DNA from 4 places in the Glutamicibacter sp. 2E12 genome. Region 1 is predicted to be linked to each of the others. Evidence: riboswitches for the same ligand, from Rfam matches in the RefSeq annotation. Region 1 holds a riboswitch; each other region holds the start of a gene.
What was found. A riboswitch is a leader RNA that binds a small molecule or an ion and turns the genes downstream of it on or off. The one in region 1 is predicted to bind S-adenosylmethionine.
Positions count from the first base shown of each region.

Region 2: linked by a shared signal. The riboswitch ahead of ACP3TE_RS02735 (bifunctional o-acetylhomoserine/o-acetylserine sulfhydrylase) and the one ahead of ACP3TE_RS08200 (acyl-CoA dehydrogenase family protein) in region 1 are both predicted to bind S-adenosylmethionine.
Region 3: linked by a shared signal. The riboswitch ahead of ACP3TE_RS03785 (O-acetylhomoserine aminocarboxypropyltransferase/cysteine synthase family protein) and the one ahead of ACP3TE_RS08200 (acyl-CoA dehydrogenase family protein) in region 1 are both predicted to bind S-adenosylmethionine.
Region 4: linked by a shared signal. The riboswitch ahead of ACP3TE_RS05845 (methionine ABC transporter ATP-binding protein) and the one ahead of ACP3TE_RS08200 (acyl-CoA dehydrogenase family protein) in region 1 are both predicted to bind S-adenosylmethionine.

Region 1 is NZ_CP188297.1:1,749,678-1,754,172, reverse strand. It holds gene ACP3TE_RS08205 (acyl-CoA dehydrogenase family protein) at 1-226, opposite strand, end outside; gene ACP3TE_RS08200 (acyl-CoA dehydrogenase family protein) at 255-1,481, opposite strand; SAM riboswitch class I at 1,532-1,622, opposite strand; gene ACP3TE_RS08195 (hypothetical protein) at 1,897-2,271, shown strand; gene ACP3TE_RS08190 (GntP family permease) at 2,347-3,708, opposite strand; gene ACP3TE_RS08185 (CdaR family transcriptional regulator) at 4,000-4,495, opposite strand, start outside.
Region 2 is NZ_CP188297.1:590,400-594,894, forward strand. It holds gene metX (homoserine O-acetyltransferase MetX) at 1-436, opposite strand, end outside; gene ACP3TE_RS02735 (bifunctional o-acetylhomoserine/o-acetylserine sulfhydrylase) at 439-1,782, opposite strand; SAM riboswitch class IV at 1,874-1,993, opposite strand; gene ACP3TE_RS02740 (VOC family protein) at 2,166-2,810, shown strand; gene ACP3TE_RS02745 (GNAT family acetyltransferase) at 2,872-3,288, opposite strand; gene ACP3TE_RS02750 (CPBP family intramembrane glutamic endopeptidase) at 3,307-4,089, opposite strand; gene ACP3TE_RS02755 (phosphotransferase family protein) at 4,186-4,495, shown strand, end outside.
Region 3 is NZ_CP188297.1:831,862-836,356, forward strand. It holds gene ACP3TE_RS03780 (cystathionine gamma-synthase) at 1-368, opposite strand, end outside; gene ACP3TE_RS03785 (O-acetylhomoserine aminocarboxypropyltransferase/cysteine synthase family protein) at 365-1,678, opposite strand; SAM riboswitch class I at 1,767-1,857, opposite strand; gene ACP3TE_RS03790 (LysR family transcriptional regulator) at 2,090-3,031, opposite strand; gene ACP3TE_RS03795 (DUF1852 domain-containing protein) at 3,155-4,147, shown strand; gene ACP3TE_RS03800 (methionine synthase) at 4,166-4,495, shown strand, end outside.
Region 4 is NZ_CP188297.1:1,260,074-1,264,568, reverse strand. It holds gene ggt (gamma-glutamyltransferase) at 1-1,372, opposite strand, end outside; gene ACP3TE_RS05850 (NAD(P)H-binding protein) at 1,588-2,451, opposite strand; SAM riboswitch class I at 2,735-2,824, shown strand; gene ACP3TE_RS05845 (methionine ABC transporter ATP-binding protein) at 2,908-3,714, shown strand; gene ACP3TE_RS05840 (methionine ABC transporter permease) at 3,731-4,447, shown strand; gene ACP3TE_RS05835 (MetQ/NlpA family ABC transporter substrate-binding protein) at 4,491-4,495, shown strand, end outside.

The DNA.
Region 1 (4,495 bases):
GATCCACGAAGAGCTCGAAGAGTTCGGGCAGCGTAGCACCGGCACCCCCGTGCGATTCCGGGACCCGAACCGCGCCAAAGCCGGCAGCGGCCAGGTCCGCGACCTGCTGGAAGGGCAATTCGCCGGTGCGGTCGCGTTCAGCTGCACCCTGCGCAATGCGCGCGAAGAGCGGTGCGAAGCGGTTTTTGAGGCCTGCGAGTCGATTGCCAGTTGCAAGTACAGTCATCGTTCAGTCCAATCCGGGAGAAGTTTTCTTAGGTGTACAGCGAGAGCGGCTGGGACTCTCCGCGCAGGAAGTAGGCGCCGACCTCGATCTTCTTGTAGTCCACTGGGTCGTGCAGCGAATGGGTGCGCACATTGCGCCAGTACAGGTCCAGACCCACCGAGTTCGCAGTCGAAGATGAACCGGTCACCTCGAAGATCCGGTTCGCCACATCCACTCCCACCTCAGTGGAGACCACCTTGGCTTCAGCAATTTCCACGGCCAACGCCGCTCGTTCGGGCTGGGTGACTTCCCCGGCCTTCGAGAGCAGGGCATCGAATTTCCGGCCCAGCTTCTCGGTCAGCGCCGCCACTGCTGCAGTGCGGGCTTTGAGCTCTCCGACGGTGCGCTGGAAGATCGGGTCCTGCGAGTAGGTCTCTGCCTGCGAGAACAGCCAGGCGTTCTTGCGGCCCAGCAAGATCTGCTTGCCGCGCTCCAGTGCTCCCTGGGCGATGCCCAGGTAGAAGTTGGCGAAGGCCAACTGGATACCGGGGGTAAGCAGGGTGGAGACCGGTTCATCGGTGACGAATCCCAGCAAGTCCCCTGCTTCGAGCCGCACGTTGTGGAACTTCAAGGAATTCGACGCGCTCAGCCGCTGTCCCAGGTAGTCCCAGTCGTCAACGATTTCCAAGCCATCGATATCGCGTGGCAGAACCAACGCGAGAATCTGCCCGTCGTATTCTCCGCCCTGGACCAGCGCGTTGATGACGATGACCTCGCCAACACCGGAACCCGTGGAGAATCGCTTGGCTCCATTCAGTCGGTAGCCGTCCCCTTCGGCGCTCAGCGTCAAATCCGGATCAACTGGATTCACCGAATCGCCCCAGAGCCAGCCACCTTCCACGGTGCGCTGCCACCATGCCCCTTGCGCTTCTGCTGGGGCGTAGAACGCAATGCCGGACTGGTTGATGTAGTGGTAAGCCAGCAACTGCGAGATGGAGCCATCAGCTGCGGCCAGTATGCGGACCGCTTCGAAAGCCGCTTCCCAATGGGCTCCGGCTCCGCCGAATTCTGCAGGCACCAAGAGATTGAGCAACCCGGCTTCGCGCAGCAGCTGCACTTCGGCGAAAGGCTGGGCGTTCTTTCGGTCGCGTTCGAGCGCGTCAGCCGCCAGCTTGTCAGCTACTTGCTGGGCGACGTCGCGCCAATGAGCCAGTTCAGCTTCATCAGCAGTGCCGGTGTAGGGCACGCGCGGCAATTGGGTATCCAGTACAGTCATCTTCGTTCTCCTCTTGGGCTATGGATTCCGAAGGATGCAGAAAATCTGCGGATCCATCGAACCTGGCGTTAGCACTACCTGCGGAGTGCAGGCTTGCTGCGGCGTCTCGGAGCCAGGCCTCTCAGCCGCTCTGGATGGGTTGTGCTCCGAGTCAAGCATTACTGGCAGGTCCTCGGGAAGGGCGCTGTCATGCGGAGGAACAGCAGGACAAAATACGTCATCTTCGCGCCTTCGCCCTGCCGGAAAACGGGCGGATAAGACGTCATATGACCTTCGCATGACGCAATTGGCATGCTGGAACTGGATTTCAAAGGCGTTCCCCTAGGCATCGATTGGGAACACAGCGTGGATCAGGGCACTTCCATGCGACCGCATTGAATGGCCATTCAAGATCAATCGGCAGAAGAGGCGGCAAGTGGATCCAGCAGGCGTGATTGCCTTCATGTTCGGGTTGCTGAGCATAACGCTGGTCGCAGCGTTCCTCGCCCCGATGGCACGGGACCGGAAGCTCGCTCGCAATGCGGCGATCGGCATCAAGACGCGCCACACCTTGGCCAGCGATGGGGCCTGGCTCGCCGGGCATCAGCAGGCTGCGCCCCTGCTTGCCGCGGCTTCCTGGGCCGGTTGGGCGGCATTGGCCAGCGCAGCAGTTCTCTGCCTGCTGGGCCAATTCGGTTTCGCCTTCGCCGCGACCGGAGCCGGCTACCTGGCCGCCATCGCGTTGCTGGTGATCTCGACTGCCACAGCGAATAAGGCCGCGCGGAGCTTCCCGGCGGCAGGCCTGGGCTAATCCAGCACTGCTTAAAGCAACGGATCGCGCCATCTGCCGATGGCGCGATCCGTTGCTTTCTTGGAAGGCGTGCTGCTAAAGCAGTACGGCTCCCAGGACCAGTACAGTCAGGAAACCCGCGGTGCCCTGGATGGCGGTAGCCACGCTCAGGGTCTTGTAGGCGGTGATCACCGGAATGCGGCTGAGCTGCGAGACGACCCAGAAGTAGGAGTCGTTGGCGTGCGAGACAACCATCGCACCGGCGCCTACTGCCAATACGGATAGCACCATGCCCAGCTCCGAACCCAAGCCCAGGGAGCCGAGCATCGGAGCGACCAGCGCGGAAGTGGTCACCATTGAGACGGTGGACGAGCCCTGGGCGGACTTCAATGCAGCGGCGATCAGGAATGGCACAGCCAGGCCCAAGCCCAGTCCGCTGAGTGAATCCGAAAGAATCGTGGTCAGATCCGACGCGGCCAGGACCGCGCCGAAGCCGGCGCCGGCACCGGTGATCAGCAAGATCGGAGCAGCGGTGCGTACAGCTTCGTTCATCTGCTCATTGAAGACCGCCAGCTTGCTGCCACCGCTCAAAAGAAAAGTCGATGAGATCAAGCCGAAGATCAGCGCAATAACTGGCGTCCCCAGGAAGGAAAGGATTTCCAGGGCAGCGCCTTCGCCAATCGGGTGCGAGGGCAGCTTCGCAATGGATGCGGCACAGATCAGCACCAGCGGAACCAGGATCGGCATGAAGGCTAGCGCCGGGCTGGGCAATTTTCCGAAGCTTGCACGCAGCTGCTCATAGTCGAGTTCGGAGATGTCATTGTGGTCGTCGCTTGGCAACGGGGTCCATTGGGACTTGTTGAAGCGGCTGGCGTAGGCCAAGCCGGCAAGTGCCGAGATGGCCGCAACGGGCAATCCGACTGCGATGATCAAGCCCAGGTTATCGGCAATGCCGATGCTTTCGGCTGCGGCCAGCGGGCCCGGAGTTGGAGGCACCATGGTGTGGGTCGCGTACAGGCCGGTCATCAGGGCGATGGAAGTTGCCAGCCCGGAGACCCCGGTACGCAGGGTGATGGCTTTGCGCAGCGAGTTGAGCACCACGTATCCCGAGTCGCAGAAGACCGGAATGGAAACGATGTAGCCGATAATCGATAGCGTCAGGTTGGGGAACCGGGTACCCAGGACCTTGATCAGCGCATCTGCCATGGAGATCGCGGCGCCGGATTTCTCCAGGATGACACCGATCATCGTTCCGAACAGGATCACCAGTCCGATATTTCCCATGGTGCTGCCAAAGGCCGTGGTGACCGTCGAAGCCACGTCGGCCAGCGGAATCCGGTAGGCGAAGGCCGCCAGGATAGCTGCGCCAACGAGGGCGAGGAATGGGCTGATCTTCAAGCGTGCTGTGACCATCACGATGGCCACAACAAGGATCAGCAGAACAAGCAGTTCGTACACGGCGGGTTGGCTCCTTTGCCAATATCGGTAGTTCAATGCGCCCAGCCCGCAATGGCTCAACGGGTGGACCAGCCCTATCGGCAAAGCTGCTCAAGGCTTTGCCCGTTGGGCTAGATGCCACCGTGCCACCCCGGTTTCGGGCGCAAAGATCGATCATCCTGCCAATACTAGGAAAAGTGACCCCGAATACCTATGGGCACACGACCACATTTGCCTGGGTTCGAAAGAGCCAATGTGTGCAAACACCCCACCCTTCCCAGCCCCGGCGCCAGCTCCCCTAGTTTCCAGGGCCTAGAAAACATGCAGCTGGCCCAAGGCCACTCTCGCGTAGATGGCATGCTGGAGTTTCAGGGATTCGCTGGACCGCCGAATATCGACGCCGCTGACCTGGCTTATCCGTTCAAGTCTTTGCACCAAGGTATTGCGGTGAATATGCAGATCCGTGGCCGCTTGGCTCATCGAAGCAGCTGTCGCAACGACCAGCAGGGTTCTGGCTTGTTCCTCATTGAGCTGCATCGCTGGGGCAGCTGCATGTTCCAGGCTGCGGGCTGGGGTGCGGGCGATAGCCACAGCAATTTCCCGGCTCCACATGCGGCGCCGCGCGTGGGAAGGCACGAGTGCCGGATAGCCCAACAATACGCGCAGCACTTCGGTTTCGGCCATGAGATCCTCGGCCTTTTCGACAGGCGCGGAGACCAGGAAACGTTCCTGGTCCATGCGCTCGGGAGCGAAAGCTGTCTCGCTGGCAGCGCAAAGCCTCCAGTACGCGCCGGAAAGGCTAATCCAT
Region 2 (4,495 bases), 1.2 Mb from region 1:
CCAGCCGCGCTTCAAGGCGCACCGAGTCCTTGATGGTGACGAAGGGAAAGCTCGAACCGTAGGGCAGGCCCTGGTCGCCCAAGGACGAGGGGCCGGTGGAACCATTGCAACCACCCACCATGTTGATGGACACGACAAAGTACTCATTGGTGTCAACCGTGGCGCCGGGGCCTACGAGCTCTTCCCACCAGCCGGCGCTTTGCGAATCGCCTTGCGCAACGTGGGCGTCACCGGTGAGCGCATGCATCACCAGCACCGCGTTGGAGCCATCAGCTGCTAGCGTCCCCCACGTTTCATAGGCCAGCACCACGTCCGGAAGGAATCCACCGAATTCGAAGTGGTGCTCCCCCACGGACTTACGGCGCAAAATGCCGTCTTGTCCGCCGGCGAGCTCTTCGGCGCGCAGAGTATCTTCAGTAGTCACAATGGATGCCATGCCTAGAGGGTTTCCTGCAGTTCCTTGTTCTCGAGGGCTGCAACAGCTTGGAAGCCCAGTTCCAGATCGGCCAGAATATCCTTGATATTCTCCAGTCCGACGCTCAGCCGCACCAGTCCCGGGCTCACGCCGGCCGCAACCTGCTCCGCTTCGGAGAGCTGGGCATGGGTGGTGGAGGCCGGGTGGATGACCAAGGAGCGCACGTCGCCGATGTTCGCGACATTGGAGTGCAATACCAGTGCGTCCACGAAGGCCTGGCCGGCTTCCGAACCGCCCTCCAGTTCGAACGCGATGATCGAGCCGGCGCCCTGATCGCTGTACTTCTGCGCACGCTCATGCCAAGGCGAGGACTTCAGGCCTGCGTAAGCGACCTTCTGCACTTCCTCGCGGGCTTCGAGCCAATTGGCAACTTCTACGGCATTCTGGCCGTGGCGCTCAATGCGTAGCGACAAGGTTTCCAGGCCCTGCGCGATCAAGAACGCGTTGAACGGCGCAACCGAAGAACCCAAATCGCGCAGCAACTGCACGCGGGCCTTGAGGATGTAGGCCAGATTGGCGCCCAGGATGCCGTTGACACCCAGGTCGCGGGCGAAGACCAGGCCGTTGTAGGACTCGTCCGGGGTGTTGAAGCCCGGGAAGCGGTCGGCGTCCTTGGCGAAGTCGAAGTTGCCCGAGTCCACGATGACACCGGCAATGGCATTGCCGTGGCCGCCAAGGAACTTGGTGGCCGAATGGATCACGATATCCGCACCCCACTCGATCGGGCGGATCAGGTACGGGGTGGCCAGGGTGTTGTCCACCAGCAGCGGCACGCCAGCTTCGTGGGCGATCGCCGAGATGCCCTCGATGTCCAGGACGTCCTGTCGCGGATTGGAGATGGTTTCCCCGAAGAAGGCCTTGGTGTTCGGACGCACCGCGGCACGCCAATCATCCAGGTTGTCCGGGTCCGAAACGAAGGTGACCTCGATGCCCAGGCGCTTGAGCGTGTGCTTGAGCAGGTTCTGGGTTCCGCCATACAGGCTGGGGCTGGCCACCAGGTGGTCGCCGGCTTCGGCCAAATTCAAGATAGCGAAAGTGGTGGCAGCCTGTCCCGAGGAGAGCAGCAGTGCTCCAACGCCGCCCTCCAGGTCAGCGATGCGGGTTTCCACCGCGTCGGTGGTCGGGTTGCCGATACGGGTGTAGATCGGCTCCAGTTCCTGCAGCGCGAAACGTGCAGCAGCGCTCTGGGCGCTGGGGAAGACGAAAGAGGTGGTTTGGAAAATCGGGAGAGCCCGTGCTCCGGTCGTCGGATCCGGGGTCTGGCCGGAGTGGATCTGACGGGTTTCAAATGACCAGTTATTGCTCATGGTTTCCTCCAAATAGCGTTTCATGACTATGGGGGTACGCCACTGAAAAGACACCGACAGGAAGCACCATATCGTGACGACTTCCAGGGGTAACCCGCGCTTGTCCTTGATGCCTTGTGCGTTCAAGGGCCAGGTCTTCACCCGGGGCACCCCACCGCGGTTGGAGGGTTGCCGCCCAGTAAGCCGGGGCTTGTTACTGGGACTCATGACCTGGTACCAGTTTGCCCGAAAACCGAAGATCTTTGCAACGCAAGGGCTCGTCATTGGACTCAATCGGTCATATTTCGCGAATATTGCAGGTTCATCGCAGAGTATTCGATAGCATCACGGCACTTAGGTGTGCCTAAGTAGAGACTCGCATCACATGTTGCCATGATGGGCACATGATGAGGCTAGATCACGTAAGTTATGCATGCGGCCCGGACGGGCTGTTGCCAACCGCTGAAAGAATCTCCGAGTCCCTTGGACTGGAATTCGTCAAGGGCGGCGTGCATCCACGATTCGGAACACGCAATGTCATCTTCCCGCTCAAGCATGGCCAGTACCTGGAGGTGGTTGAAGTCCTGAACCACCCGGCCAGCGACAAGGCACCCTTCGGACAGGCGGTTCGCGCCCGTTCGGAGCTCGGCGGCGGCTGGATGGGCTGGTGCGTCTCGGTGGAAGATCTATCCAGTGCCGAAGACCGCTTGGGCCGCAAGTCGGTGCCGGGCAACCGGAAGTTCCCTGATGGCCGCGAACTGACCTGGCAGCAGATTGGCATCAAGGGCCTGATCGCCGATCCGCAGTGCCCGTACCTGATTTCCTGGGATGAAGGATCCGAGGAGCTGCATCCGTCCAAGGCGCTGGAACCTGCCGGCGCCATCAGCCAGATCGCCATCGCCGGCTCGCGTGAACGGGTGCTGGATTGGCTGGGCCAGCCGCAGAACGTCAATTTGGGCGCTGTCACCATGCAATATGAAGCGCCGAATGGCACTCCGGGCATCATGTCGGTTACCTTTGAGACCGAGTCCGGAACCGTGGTGCTGTAAACAGTTCCGCAGAGATCGCAAGTAGGCGGGGACAATGGCGTCCCCACCTACTTTCTTTTCGTTAAGGCCGGTCCAGCCGCTTCCCCAGGACCGCGACGTGCTGGTCTTCGAAGCCCAGCCGTTCATAGAAATCGATGACGGCAGAGTTCTCCTCGCGGACCATGAGCTGCACCTTGGGCACGCCGAGATCCCGCAGCCACAGGACAGCGGCATCCACCAGCGCCCTTCCCAGGCCGTTGCCCTGCCGGCACGGATCCACCGCAACATAGTAGAGCCAACCTCGGTGGCCATCATGGCCAACCATCGCAGTAGCCATGAGTTGATCGTTCTCAACGATGGACAGCACCGTGGAAGTAGGCTCGGCCAAAGCCCGTCGGGCGTCGGCGAGCGCATCATTCCACGGACGAGTCAGCCCAGTTGCTTCCCACAATTCAACTGCTTGGCGAAGGTCCTCTTCGCGCAGCACGGTAATCTGCATTGGCTCAGCTTACCGGCGCTACTGGCCGATTCCGATGGCCGGCCCGACCAAGGCGTATCCCACGAAGCCGATGGCATCAAGCAGGAAGTGCGCGATAACCAGCGGCATCACCCGCCCGTACTTCTGGTATACCCAGCCGAAGACGACGCCCATGAGCATATTGCCGATCATCGGCCCCACCCCCTGGTACAGGTGGTAGCTGCCTCGGATCATCGCAGAACCAATAATCGTGCTCCACAGGCCCAGCTTCAATTTCTTGGCGTAGGTGAACAGGAATCCGAGCATCAGCACTTCTTCGAGGACTGCATGACGTGCAGCCGACAGCAGAAGCACTGGGACGCTCCACCAATAATCGCCAAGATTCGCTGCTGACAGTGCCGTGGTGACGCCCAGTGCCCGCCCAGCGGCATAGACGCCCAGCGTTCCTACTCCCATGGCCAAGAACATCCCCGCCCCGAGCAGTGCGTCCTTGCCCGGCTTGCGCATATCGAAACCGATGTCCCGGATAGTTCGTCCGGTCGTGCGCTTCATCAGGTAGAGCGCGAGCACGACGGGAACCAAGGCAAAGAAGATGTCCAGCAGCTGGTAGGAGAAATCAAAGAACTCGCGGGTGCTCAGCGGGTTGTTCAGCGATGTAGTCTGCTCGCGCAGCGGCGCCCGGGTGACCTTGTCGGCAAAGCTCAGCAGCGAGTAGACCGCGCTTTGTCCCAAAGACAGGGCAAGAACCAAGACGATCTCGAATTTGAGGGTCTTGCGGGTTGCTGTCTGCTTAGATTGTTCAGCGTTCACGTTTCCGATCATAGGCTGATCTGGCTGTGCGCGTACTGAGCAGCCACGTGGCAAACCTGCGATAGCCTGAGGTTGAGACCACCAGCAAGCTGAACGAGAAGAGTGCGAGTGAGCCGTCCTGCCACCATTGGAGAACTGCAGATTGCCCGTCAGCTCTGCCCCGATCTTTCCTGGGAAGATGCGGCCGTGAACGAAGGCGGACAATTCCACAAGGTGGTCATTGGCAATCCGCAAGCGGTGATTCGCATGGCGCGCACGCCAGCGGCCACGGAGCAGATGCCCCGTTCCGTCAAGCTGCTGTCTTTGCTGGAGGGCCAGCTCAACTACCAGATTCCGGTGGCGGTCTCCGAGATCCTGCACGTCGACGGACTCAGCTCCGTGGCCATGTCTTTCATCCCCGGCAGCGCCCATGAACCGC
Region 3 (4,495 bases), 920 kb from region 1:
TCCACCGCCGAAGAGGTGATCCCCCATTTGCCGTGCAGCTTGGAGATCAGCCGGTTGGTGCCGCCGTAGCCGTCGGCGCCCAGCACGATGTGGTCGCCCGGCTGAAGCACCGCGCGCAGCAGCGCATCTTCGGCCGCGATCCCCGAAGCGAAGGAGAAGCCGGCGGCGCCGCCTTCCAGCGCGGTGAGCTGGGATTCGAACCCGTTGCGGGTCGGGTTGGAGCCGCGCGAGTATTCGTGCCCGGCGCGCAGCACGTTGATGCCGTCCTGGATGAAGGTGCTGGTCTGGTAGATCGGCGGGATCACCGCACCGGTGTGCGGGTCCTTGTGCTGGCCGGCGTGGACGGCGAGGGTGTTGAAGCCGCTCATGCGAAACTCACTTCCTTGGTGCCGGCGGTGGCCTGGGTTGCGGCCAATGCAAGATCCAGCGATTGGGTGATATCTGCGAGCAGGTCGGCGGGGTCTTCCAGACCGACCGACAGGCGCAGGGTGGAGGTGTTCAGGCCGGCGTCGGCCAGCTGCTGCTCCGAGAGCCGGCAGTGCGTCATGGTCGCCGGGTGGGAGACCATGGTGCGGGTGTCCCCCACATTCGCGGCCAGGGAAATCAGCTTGAGCCCGTCGATCACCGGGGAAACCAGGGCCGGGTGGGCCAGCTCGATGGCCAGCACGCAGCCGGTGCCCTTCGGCGCCAGCGCCCGGGCCAGCTCGTGGCTGGGGTGCTCGGGCAGCGCGGGGTGGTGGATGGCGGCAATGCCCGGATACTCGGCAAGCGCGTCGATCAGCCTGGTGACGCTGCGCTGCACGTGGGCGGCGCGCACCGGCAGGGTTTCGATTCCGGCCAGGATTCCCTGGGCGCTGGCCGGGGCCAGGGTCGGGCCCAGATCGTGCAGGAACTTGGAGCGCACCAGCATTGCGTAGGCGGCCGGTCCGTGGCGCTCAAGCAGCGAGGTGTTGTTCAGACGCACCCGCGGGGCGGCGATCTGCGGCCAGCGGGCGGCATCGGAGAAGTCGAATTTCCCCGAGTCCACCACGACCCCACCGAGCACCGAGCCGTGTCCGGCCAGGCCCTTGGTGGCCGAGTGCACCACGATGTCGGCACCGAGTTCCAGCGGGCGCACATTCAGCGGGGTGGCCAGGGTGTTGTCCACTACCACCGGGATGTTGTGCTCGTGGGCGATCGCCGCAATGGCCGGGATATCGGCCACGGTGCACAGCGGGTTGGAGACCGACTCCAGGAAGAACGCCCGGGTGTCCGACTCAATGGCCGCAGCCCAAGCCAAAGGATCGGCCTGGTCGACAAAGCTGACGCGGATCCCGAAGTCGGCGAAGGTGTCGGTGAGCAGGTCCACGGTGCCGCCGTAGAGCGAGGAGGAAGCCACGATGTGCTTGGGTCCCTGGGTCAGGGCCAGCAGGGACAGGGCGACGGCGGACTGGCCGGTAGCGGTGGCTACCGTCTGGGCCCCGCCTTCCAGCGCGGCCACGCGCTGCTCGAGGATCGAGACAGTGGGGTTGCCGGTACGCGAGTAGGTGAAGCCGGCCTGGCGCAGCGCGAACTTCTCGATCGCTTCGGCATGCGATTGGAATTGGTAGGCTGCAGAATTGTGCAATGGCGGCAGCATCGGGCGGAAGTCTCCGCTCGGGCGGTACCCTGCGTGCACCGCGTCGGTTCCTTGGCTCATAGCTCCTCCTCGATTCTCTGCGAGGGAGTGCACCGATTGGCGTCGTGTGGCAACACGAAGCGCAACGCGCAAAAACGCGTTCGGAACTGCTCCATCGTTCCTGGCATTAGCACCTTTCGGTTTCCCGATGGTTGCTGCGACGTCAACGAGCCAGATCTCTTAGTCGCTCTTGATGGTTTGTTGTTCTTCCATGGTTGGCCATGGGCTGCGAGGGGTGCAAGCGCTATCGGGCGGCCGGCTTCATACAAGGCCGCCAAGCTTCATATGTCGTGCACTTGTCATGATGACGCGGTGGCTGGCGCCACTTTATGACGCACCAAAATGAGAAAAACCCCGAGACTTTCAAGGTTTTCCCGGAAGTTTATGACGATGGAGCGGCACTCGATGACCGGGGGTTACGCTGTTGGCGGCTCAGCCGAGCACTTCCACCCCGAAGCTGGCCACCACTGCGCGGACTTCTTGCAGGTAGCGCTGAGCCTGGTCGGTGAGCGGGATCGCGGCGTGATCGATCCAGCCGATCTCGATGCGCTCGTCGATGTCCAGCGGGATGGCAACGATGGATGGATCCAGCTCGTCGCTGATGATGCCGGTGGAGATCGTGTACCCTCCCAGGCCGATCATCAGGTTGAAGATGGTCGCACGGTCCGAGACTTGGATTTCCCGCTGGCTGGAGCGTGTGGAGAGCACTTCCTCGGCGAAGTAGAACGAGTTGTTCGCGCCTTGATCGAAGGTCAGCCGGGGCAGGTTTTCGAGGTCTTCGAGGGTGACCTGGTCACGGGTGGCCAGCGGGTTGCTGCGCGAGATGAAAATGTGCGGATCGGCCAGGAACAGCGGGTGGAAGACCAGCCGCGATTCGCGCAGCAGCTTGTCGATGACCTTCCGGTTGAAGTCGTTGCGGTACAGGATCCCGATGTCGCTGCGCAGCGTGCGCACGTCCTCGATGATCTGCTCGGTGCGGGTCTCGCGCAGCGAAAACTGGTATTCCTCGGCTCCACTGGCCTGCACCATCCGGACAAACGCATCCACCGCAAAGGAGTAGTGCTGGGTCGAGACGCCCAGCAGTCGTCTGGCGGAAGGGCGGCCGAGGTAGCGGTGCTCAAGAAGCTCCACCTGCTCGAGCACCTGCCGGGCGTAGCCCAGGAATTCTGCGCCTTCGGCGGTGAGCGTCACTCCCCTGGCCGAGCGCACCAGCAAGGTGCGCCCCACCCGCGATTCGAGCTCCTTCATCGCCGCCGACATGCTGGGCTGCGCGACGTAAATCAAGTCGGCGGCAGCCGAGATGGACCCCTCGGAGGCTACCGCCACGAAATAGCGCAGCTGCTGCAGCGTCAAGCCATTTGTTCCCTGAACCATAGCCAGAGTCTATATCAATCCATAGTTATATCGAGTTACCTGATATCAAGAATCACCCTGCATGATTGACGCAACGACTTCCCCTCGGCCCACCACGGTCCCCTCAGAAACAGATTGGCCATCATGGCAGACGCGTTGACCTTCAGCATTAGCACCACTAAATTCGACGAGAATTACTCCCCTTCGACAAATTCGCGCACCACCACGAACTTCGCCAATTTGGCGCGTGGAGAGCGCCGCGAAGAGAACCTGAACAATGCTTTAACAATGATCAACCGCCGCTTCAATTCCCTGGTTCACTGGGACAATCCCCAGGGAGACCGCTATGCGCTGGAATTGGAAATCATTTCTGCCAATGTGCATTTCACTGCCGATAATAACTACCAGAAGTTTCCCCTTTTAGAAGTCCTTGAAACCACGATCGTGGATAAACTACTAGGCACTCGAACCCAGGGAATAGTCGGCAATAATTTTTCTTCTTATGTCCGCGATTACGACTTCAGCGTAGTGCTTCCAGCCTCATGTAATGACAGCGGAGCTCCGGTGCTGCCAGAAGATTTTGGTGATCTCCATGGACAGCTCTTCCAACATTTTTTGAACTCACAGGCATACCGTGAACGTTTTGCCCAGCTGCCGGTGATCTGCATCAGCGTCTCGACTTCCAAGACCTATTTCCGCACCGGCAACAGCCATCCAGTGCTCGGTTTGGAATACCAGCAGGACGAAAATTCATTGACCGATGCGTACTTCGGGAAAATGGGCTTGAGCGTCCGCTACTTCATGCCGCCAGGTGCCGTGGCACCGCTGGCGTTCTACTTCCGCGGTGACCTGCTCAACGACTACACCAATCTGCAGCTGATCAGCCTGATCAGCACCATGGAGACCTTCCAGAAGATCTACCGCCCCGAGATCTACAACGCCAACTCAGGAGCGCCTGCTGTGTACCACCCGAGTCTCGGCGCCCAGGATTTCTCCCCCACCCGCGTTTTTTATGACCGCGAAGAACGAACCCAGCTAGGCAAGATCCAAGGGAAGTTCACCGAAGAGCATTTCATTATTCCGAATCGCGAGCTGCTCGCTCAGTGGTCTTCTTCCTACCCGGCTCCTGTCGCCTAAGATCCCGAAAGATATCCCATGACTTCCCCGCTTATCCCCACGTCAATTGTCGGCAGCCTGCCCAAGCCTTCATGGCTTGCCGAGCCTGAAAAGCTCTGGTCACCATGGAAGCTTGAAGGCGCGCAATTGCGCGAAGGCCAACAGGACGCCATGCGTGCTGCGGTTCTTGAACAGACTCAGCGCGGCATCGACATCATTTCCGATGGCGAGCAGTCCCGACAGCACTTTGTCACGACCTTCATTGAGCACCTGAGCGGCGTCGACTTCGAAAAACGCGAGACCGTGCGCATCCGCAACCGCTACGACGCCAGTGTCCCCACCGTCGTCGGTGCCGTTGAACGTGAAAAG
Region 4 (4,495 bases), 490 kb from region 1:
AGTCGGTCAGCTCGTTGTTCAGCAGGAAACCGCGATCGGGGACCACCATGCCCGAGCCGCCGGTCTGCTCGATGGTCAACGTGTAGGAAACGGCATTGCCCCAACGGTCCACGACCGACAGATGGGTGGTGGAGATGTTCTCCGTATCCTGCTCCACTACCGGTTCGCTGGTGGCCGCAGGGCATTGGCCATCATAGTTTTCCAAGTCGCCCGGAGCGACCGGCTTCGTTGCGGCCTGATCCGGATCAATGGCGCAGGCACGATCCGCGCCGAATAACTTGTCCGTCAAGGTCCGTGTCGGGACGCTGGTGAACGCGGGGTCGCCGACGTACTTGCCGCGATCAGCGTAGGCGAGCGCAGTTGCCTCGAAATAATGATGCAAGGCATCGGGTTCTTCCATGGCTGGCAAATCGAATTCGCCCAGAATGTTCAGAGATTCGCCGATGGTCGTTCCGCCACTGGAAGAAGGAGCCATGCCGAAGACGTCGTAGCCCCGGTAGTCCACCTTTGTCGGTGCCTGCTCCACCACTTCGTAGCCGGCCAGGTCGGCGGTGCCCAGCTGCCCTGCGGGAACCGGGAGGGTGGTGTCTTCGCTCTTTGGCGGCGCCTGTACCGTTTGGGCGATGTCGGCAGCCAGTTCGCCCTCATAGAATCCATCAATGCCTTGCTTGGCCAGCATCCGGTAGGTGTGTGCGAGATCCGGATTCTTGAAAATGCTCCCGACTTCCGGAGCATCTCCGCCGGGCAGGAACAATTCGCTCGTGGAGGTGAACGCGGCGAACCGTTCCTTGTTGTCCAGGGTCTGCTCGCGGAACGTCTCGTCGATGACAAAGCCGCGTGAAGCGATCTGGGTTGCCGGCCGCAGAACCTGTTTCAGGTTCTGCGAACCCCAATTATCCAGTGCGCGCTGCCAGGTGGCCACTGTCCCGGGCACGCCTACTGCCACACCACTGGTGACCAGTTCCGGGGTGAAGTTATACGGTTCGCCGGTTCCAGGATCGATGAAGGCATCATGCCCAATGCCTGCCGGGGCGGTTTCGCGGCCGTCGATGGTGCTGACCTTGCCCGACTTCGCATCGTAGTGCATGAAGTATCCGCCGCCGCCAATGCCTGCGCTATAGGGTTCGGTGACGCCCAGTGCCGCCGCGGTTGCCACAGCCGCATCGACAGCGTTGCCTCCCTTGCGCAGGATTTCGATGCCGGCAGCGGTGGCTTCCGGATCGACCGACGAGACTGCGCCTCCAGTGCCGATGGCGGTCGGGTCCTTCTGGGTGTGCCGTGGTTCGGCGCTCGCCGGAAGCGCTGAGAAAGCTCCCAGGCCCAAGGCGATGGCTGCCGCGCAGGCAACTGATCTTAAACGTACTCGTGGCATGCTTTGATCTCCTCTGCAGGTGGGGATGAAGTATGCGCAAATTTACGGGAGCGGGAACTCGCCGCGCGGTTGTGACACGCAGCACCATGGGTTTGCGCGGCAATTTCGGCATTGCCGCGCGAATATTCCGGGTTGTGACGCGTTAAAGCGGCGGGCAGGCACCGCGGCCTCGATCGCCGCCAATGCCTGCCCGCTGGAACCCTAGTGCACCTGGGCTACTTGTCCAGGTTGTCCTTGATGACTTTGCCCAAGGAAGCCGGGGCGCGGCCGATCAGCTGAGCCAGCTCCCCGGAGTCCACTTCCAGCGCTCCTTCTCGAATGCGCATGTCGGTATCGACGAGGATGTGCGCGAACGGTCCGGGGACGCCGGCATCAGCGTAGATCTTTTCCAGTTGCCCTGGATCCATTTCCTGGTAGGCGATGTCCTGGCCGGCGGCAGCGCCAACCGCGCCAGCAAGCTGGGCGAGGGTGAATGGCTTATCGCTGCCCAGCTCGTAGATCCTGCCGTTCTGGTCCTCCTCGGAAAGCAGCACGGCCGCAGCGGCATCCGCATAGTCTGCACGGGCGGCAGCGCTGATCTTGCCATCGCCGGCGGCACCGAGCACCGTGCCGCTGTTGAGGTAGCCCATCAGCTGGTCGGTGTAGTTCTCGATGTACCATCCATTGCGCAACAGCACGTAGTCGATGCCGGATCCGGCCAGCAGCCGTTCGGTGGCGATGTGCTCGTCGGCGAGCTTCATGCCGCCGGACAGGGCGTTGGCAATTGAGGTGTAGGCGATCAGCGAGACATCCACGTGCTTGGCCGCGTTGATGACGTTCTCATGCTGGGCAACGCGCTGGCCCACCTCGCTGGCCGAAATCAGCAGCAGCTTGTCTATGCCTTCGAGTGCGGACACGAGAGTTGGCTGGGCGTTGTAATCGGCAACGCGGGTTTCCAGGCCTTTGCCTGCCAGTGGTTCCAGCTTCTGCTCGGAGCGGCCAATGGCGACCAGATCACCGGCATTCGCCCCGCGCGCCAGCAGCGCGTCGATGACTAGATTTCCAAGCTGTCCGGTGGCACCGGTAATTGCGATCTTCATGGGGTCCTCTCGTTGGTCTGCATCTGCTACAACCACCGTAGGCATCGCTGAATTCCCCACCCAAGATTGCTGGCACAAGCCAGCGAGAGATGGGCAGAAACTGCAAGGCTTTCGTCACAAAGAGGGGAAGTAGCGAAATGTGTCAGATTGCTACGTGGATTATTGCGTGATTTCAGCGTGGATCCGTCCGGACTATGACTTGATGACGCCGATTGAAGTAACGTTTGCCGGCCTGCGGGCGTGGACTCCAGACTTGAATTGTTCGGCTCGTACAACCGAACGCACACCATCCAGAGCGACTGAGAGATCTGGCTCAACGACGTCGCAGCAACCACCCGAGAGGGAGCGGTGCTACAGCCAGAACCGATGGAGTACTTTCACTTCGCGACGGAAAATCTGTGGAACGCAGATGATTTTCGCGAAGTGCGCTCCGCATAACCAAGCACCAAGGGAGCGATGATGATTCGTCTTGAAAACGTAACGACCGCCTTCGGCAAGGGCCAAGATCAATTCACGGCCGTCAAGGATGTCTCGCTGGAAATCCAGGCCGGAACCATCCATGGAATTATCGGATTTTCCGGTGCAGGAAAGTCAACGCTATTGCGCAATATCAATTTGCTGCAGCGTCCCACGTCGGGCCAGGTCATCGTGGATGGCGTCGAACTGACCGGGCTCAGTGAAGGAGACCTGCGAAAGCAGCGTCATGAGATCGGGATGATCTTCCAGCACTTCAACCTGCTGAACAATCGCACCGCGCAACAGAACGTCGAGCTGAATCTGAAGTTCGCTGGTGTTCCGAAAAAGCAACGCCGTGAACGTGCGCTGGAAGCGCTGTCCATAGTGGACCTCGCTGACAAGGCTGCCGCCTATCCAGGACAGCTTTCGGGCGGCCAGAAACAGCGCATCGCCATTGCCCGCGCGCTGGTCACCGAGCCCAAGGTCCTGCTGTGCGATGAGCCAACCAGTGCCGTGGATCCTAGAACGACAACGTCGGTGCTGCAATACCTCAGTGACATCAACGCCAGCCTTGGCATCACCACAGTCATCGTCACCCACGAGATGAACGTTATTAAGGCCATTGCCGACAAGGTTTCGGTCATGGAAGACGGAGCGGTAGTTGAAGAGTTCGCCCTGAGTTCGTTGCGAGAACCAGGCTTTGAACCAGTGACGCCAATCGGCCGCTACCTGATCAGTGACGAACTCACGCTTAACCGCCAGCCAAAGCAGGACCAAGCCGTCGCTGCCACCGTAGCCCGCGTATAGAGAACCTGGATTACCAATGAATTTCACGTCAGTAGTGCTAGCCACGAGCAACGGCAACGCAGCAGCTTTCAGTTTTGACCGCATCATCGAACTTGCCCCGGAAATCTGGGTCGCCATGGCGCAGACCTTTGCGATGCTGCTGGTTTCCATCCCGATCGCGATTCTCCTGGGAACCCCGCTGGGCATTTGGCTTTACTCGATGTCTCCCAACGGTTTGCGCCCACGTCCGCGACTGCACCGAATCGTTGACGGGCTGGTCAATACAATCCGTTCCTTCCCATTCCTCATCCTGCTGATCGCCATCATCCCGTTCACCCGATTCGTTGTGGGAACTACCATTGGCACCGCGGCGGTTATCGTTCCGCTGACCATCAACGCGATCCCCTATTTCGCCCGGTTCGTGGAGCAGAACATCAGCCAGCTTGGCAATGGCGTTGTCGAAGCAGCACAGGCCATGGGCGCCACCCGGGGACAGATCATCCGTGAAGTGCTGCTGATCGAAGCCAAGCCTGCACTGCTGTCTTCCATCACCATCATGACCGTCAGCTTCATCTCGTATTCGGCCATGGCCGGACTGGTCGGCGGAGGCGGTATCGGCGACTTCGCAATCCGCTACGGCTACTACCGCTATGAAACCGGAGTCATGCTGCTAGCCATCGTGTTGATGATCCTGCTGGTGCATGCAGTTCAGTTCGTCGGAACTCGGCTATCGCGCGCCGCTGACAAGCGCTAAACACAAAACCCGCTCAACTCGCATTTCAGCAAAGGACAACACCATGGC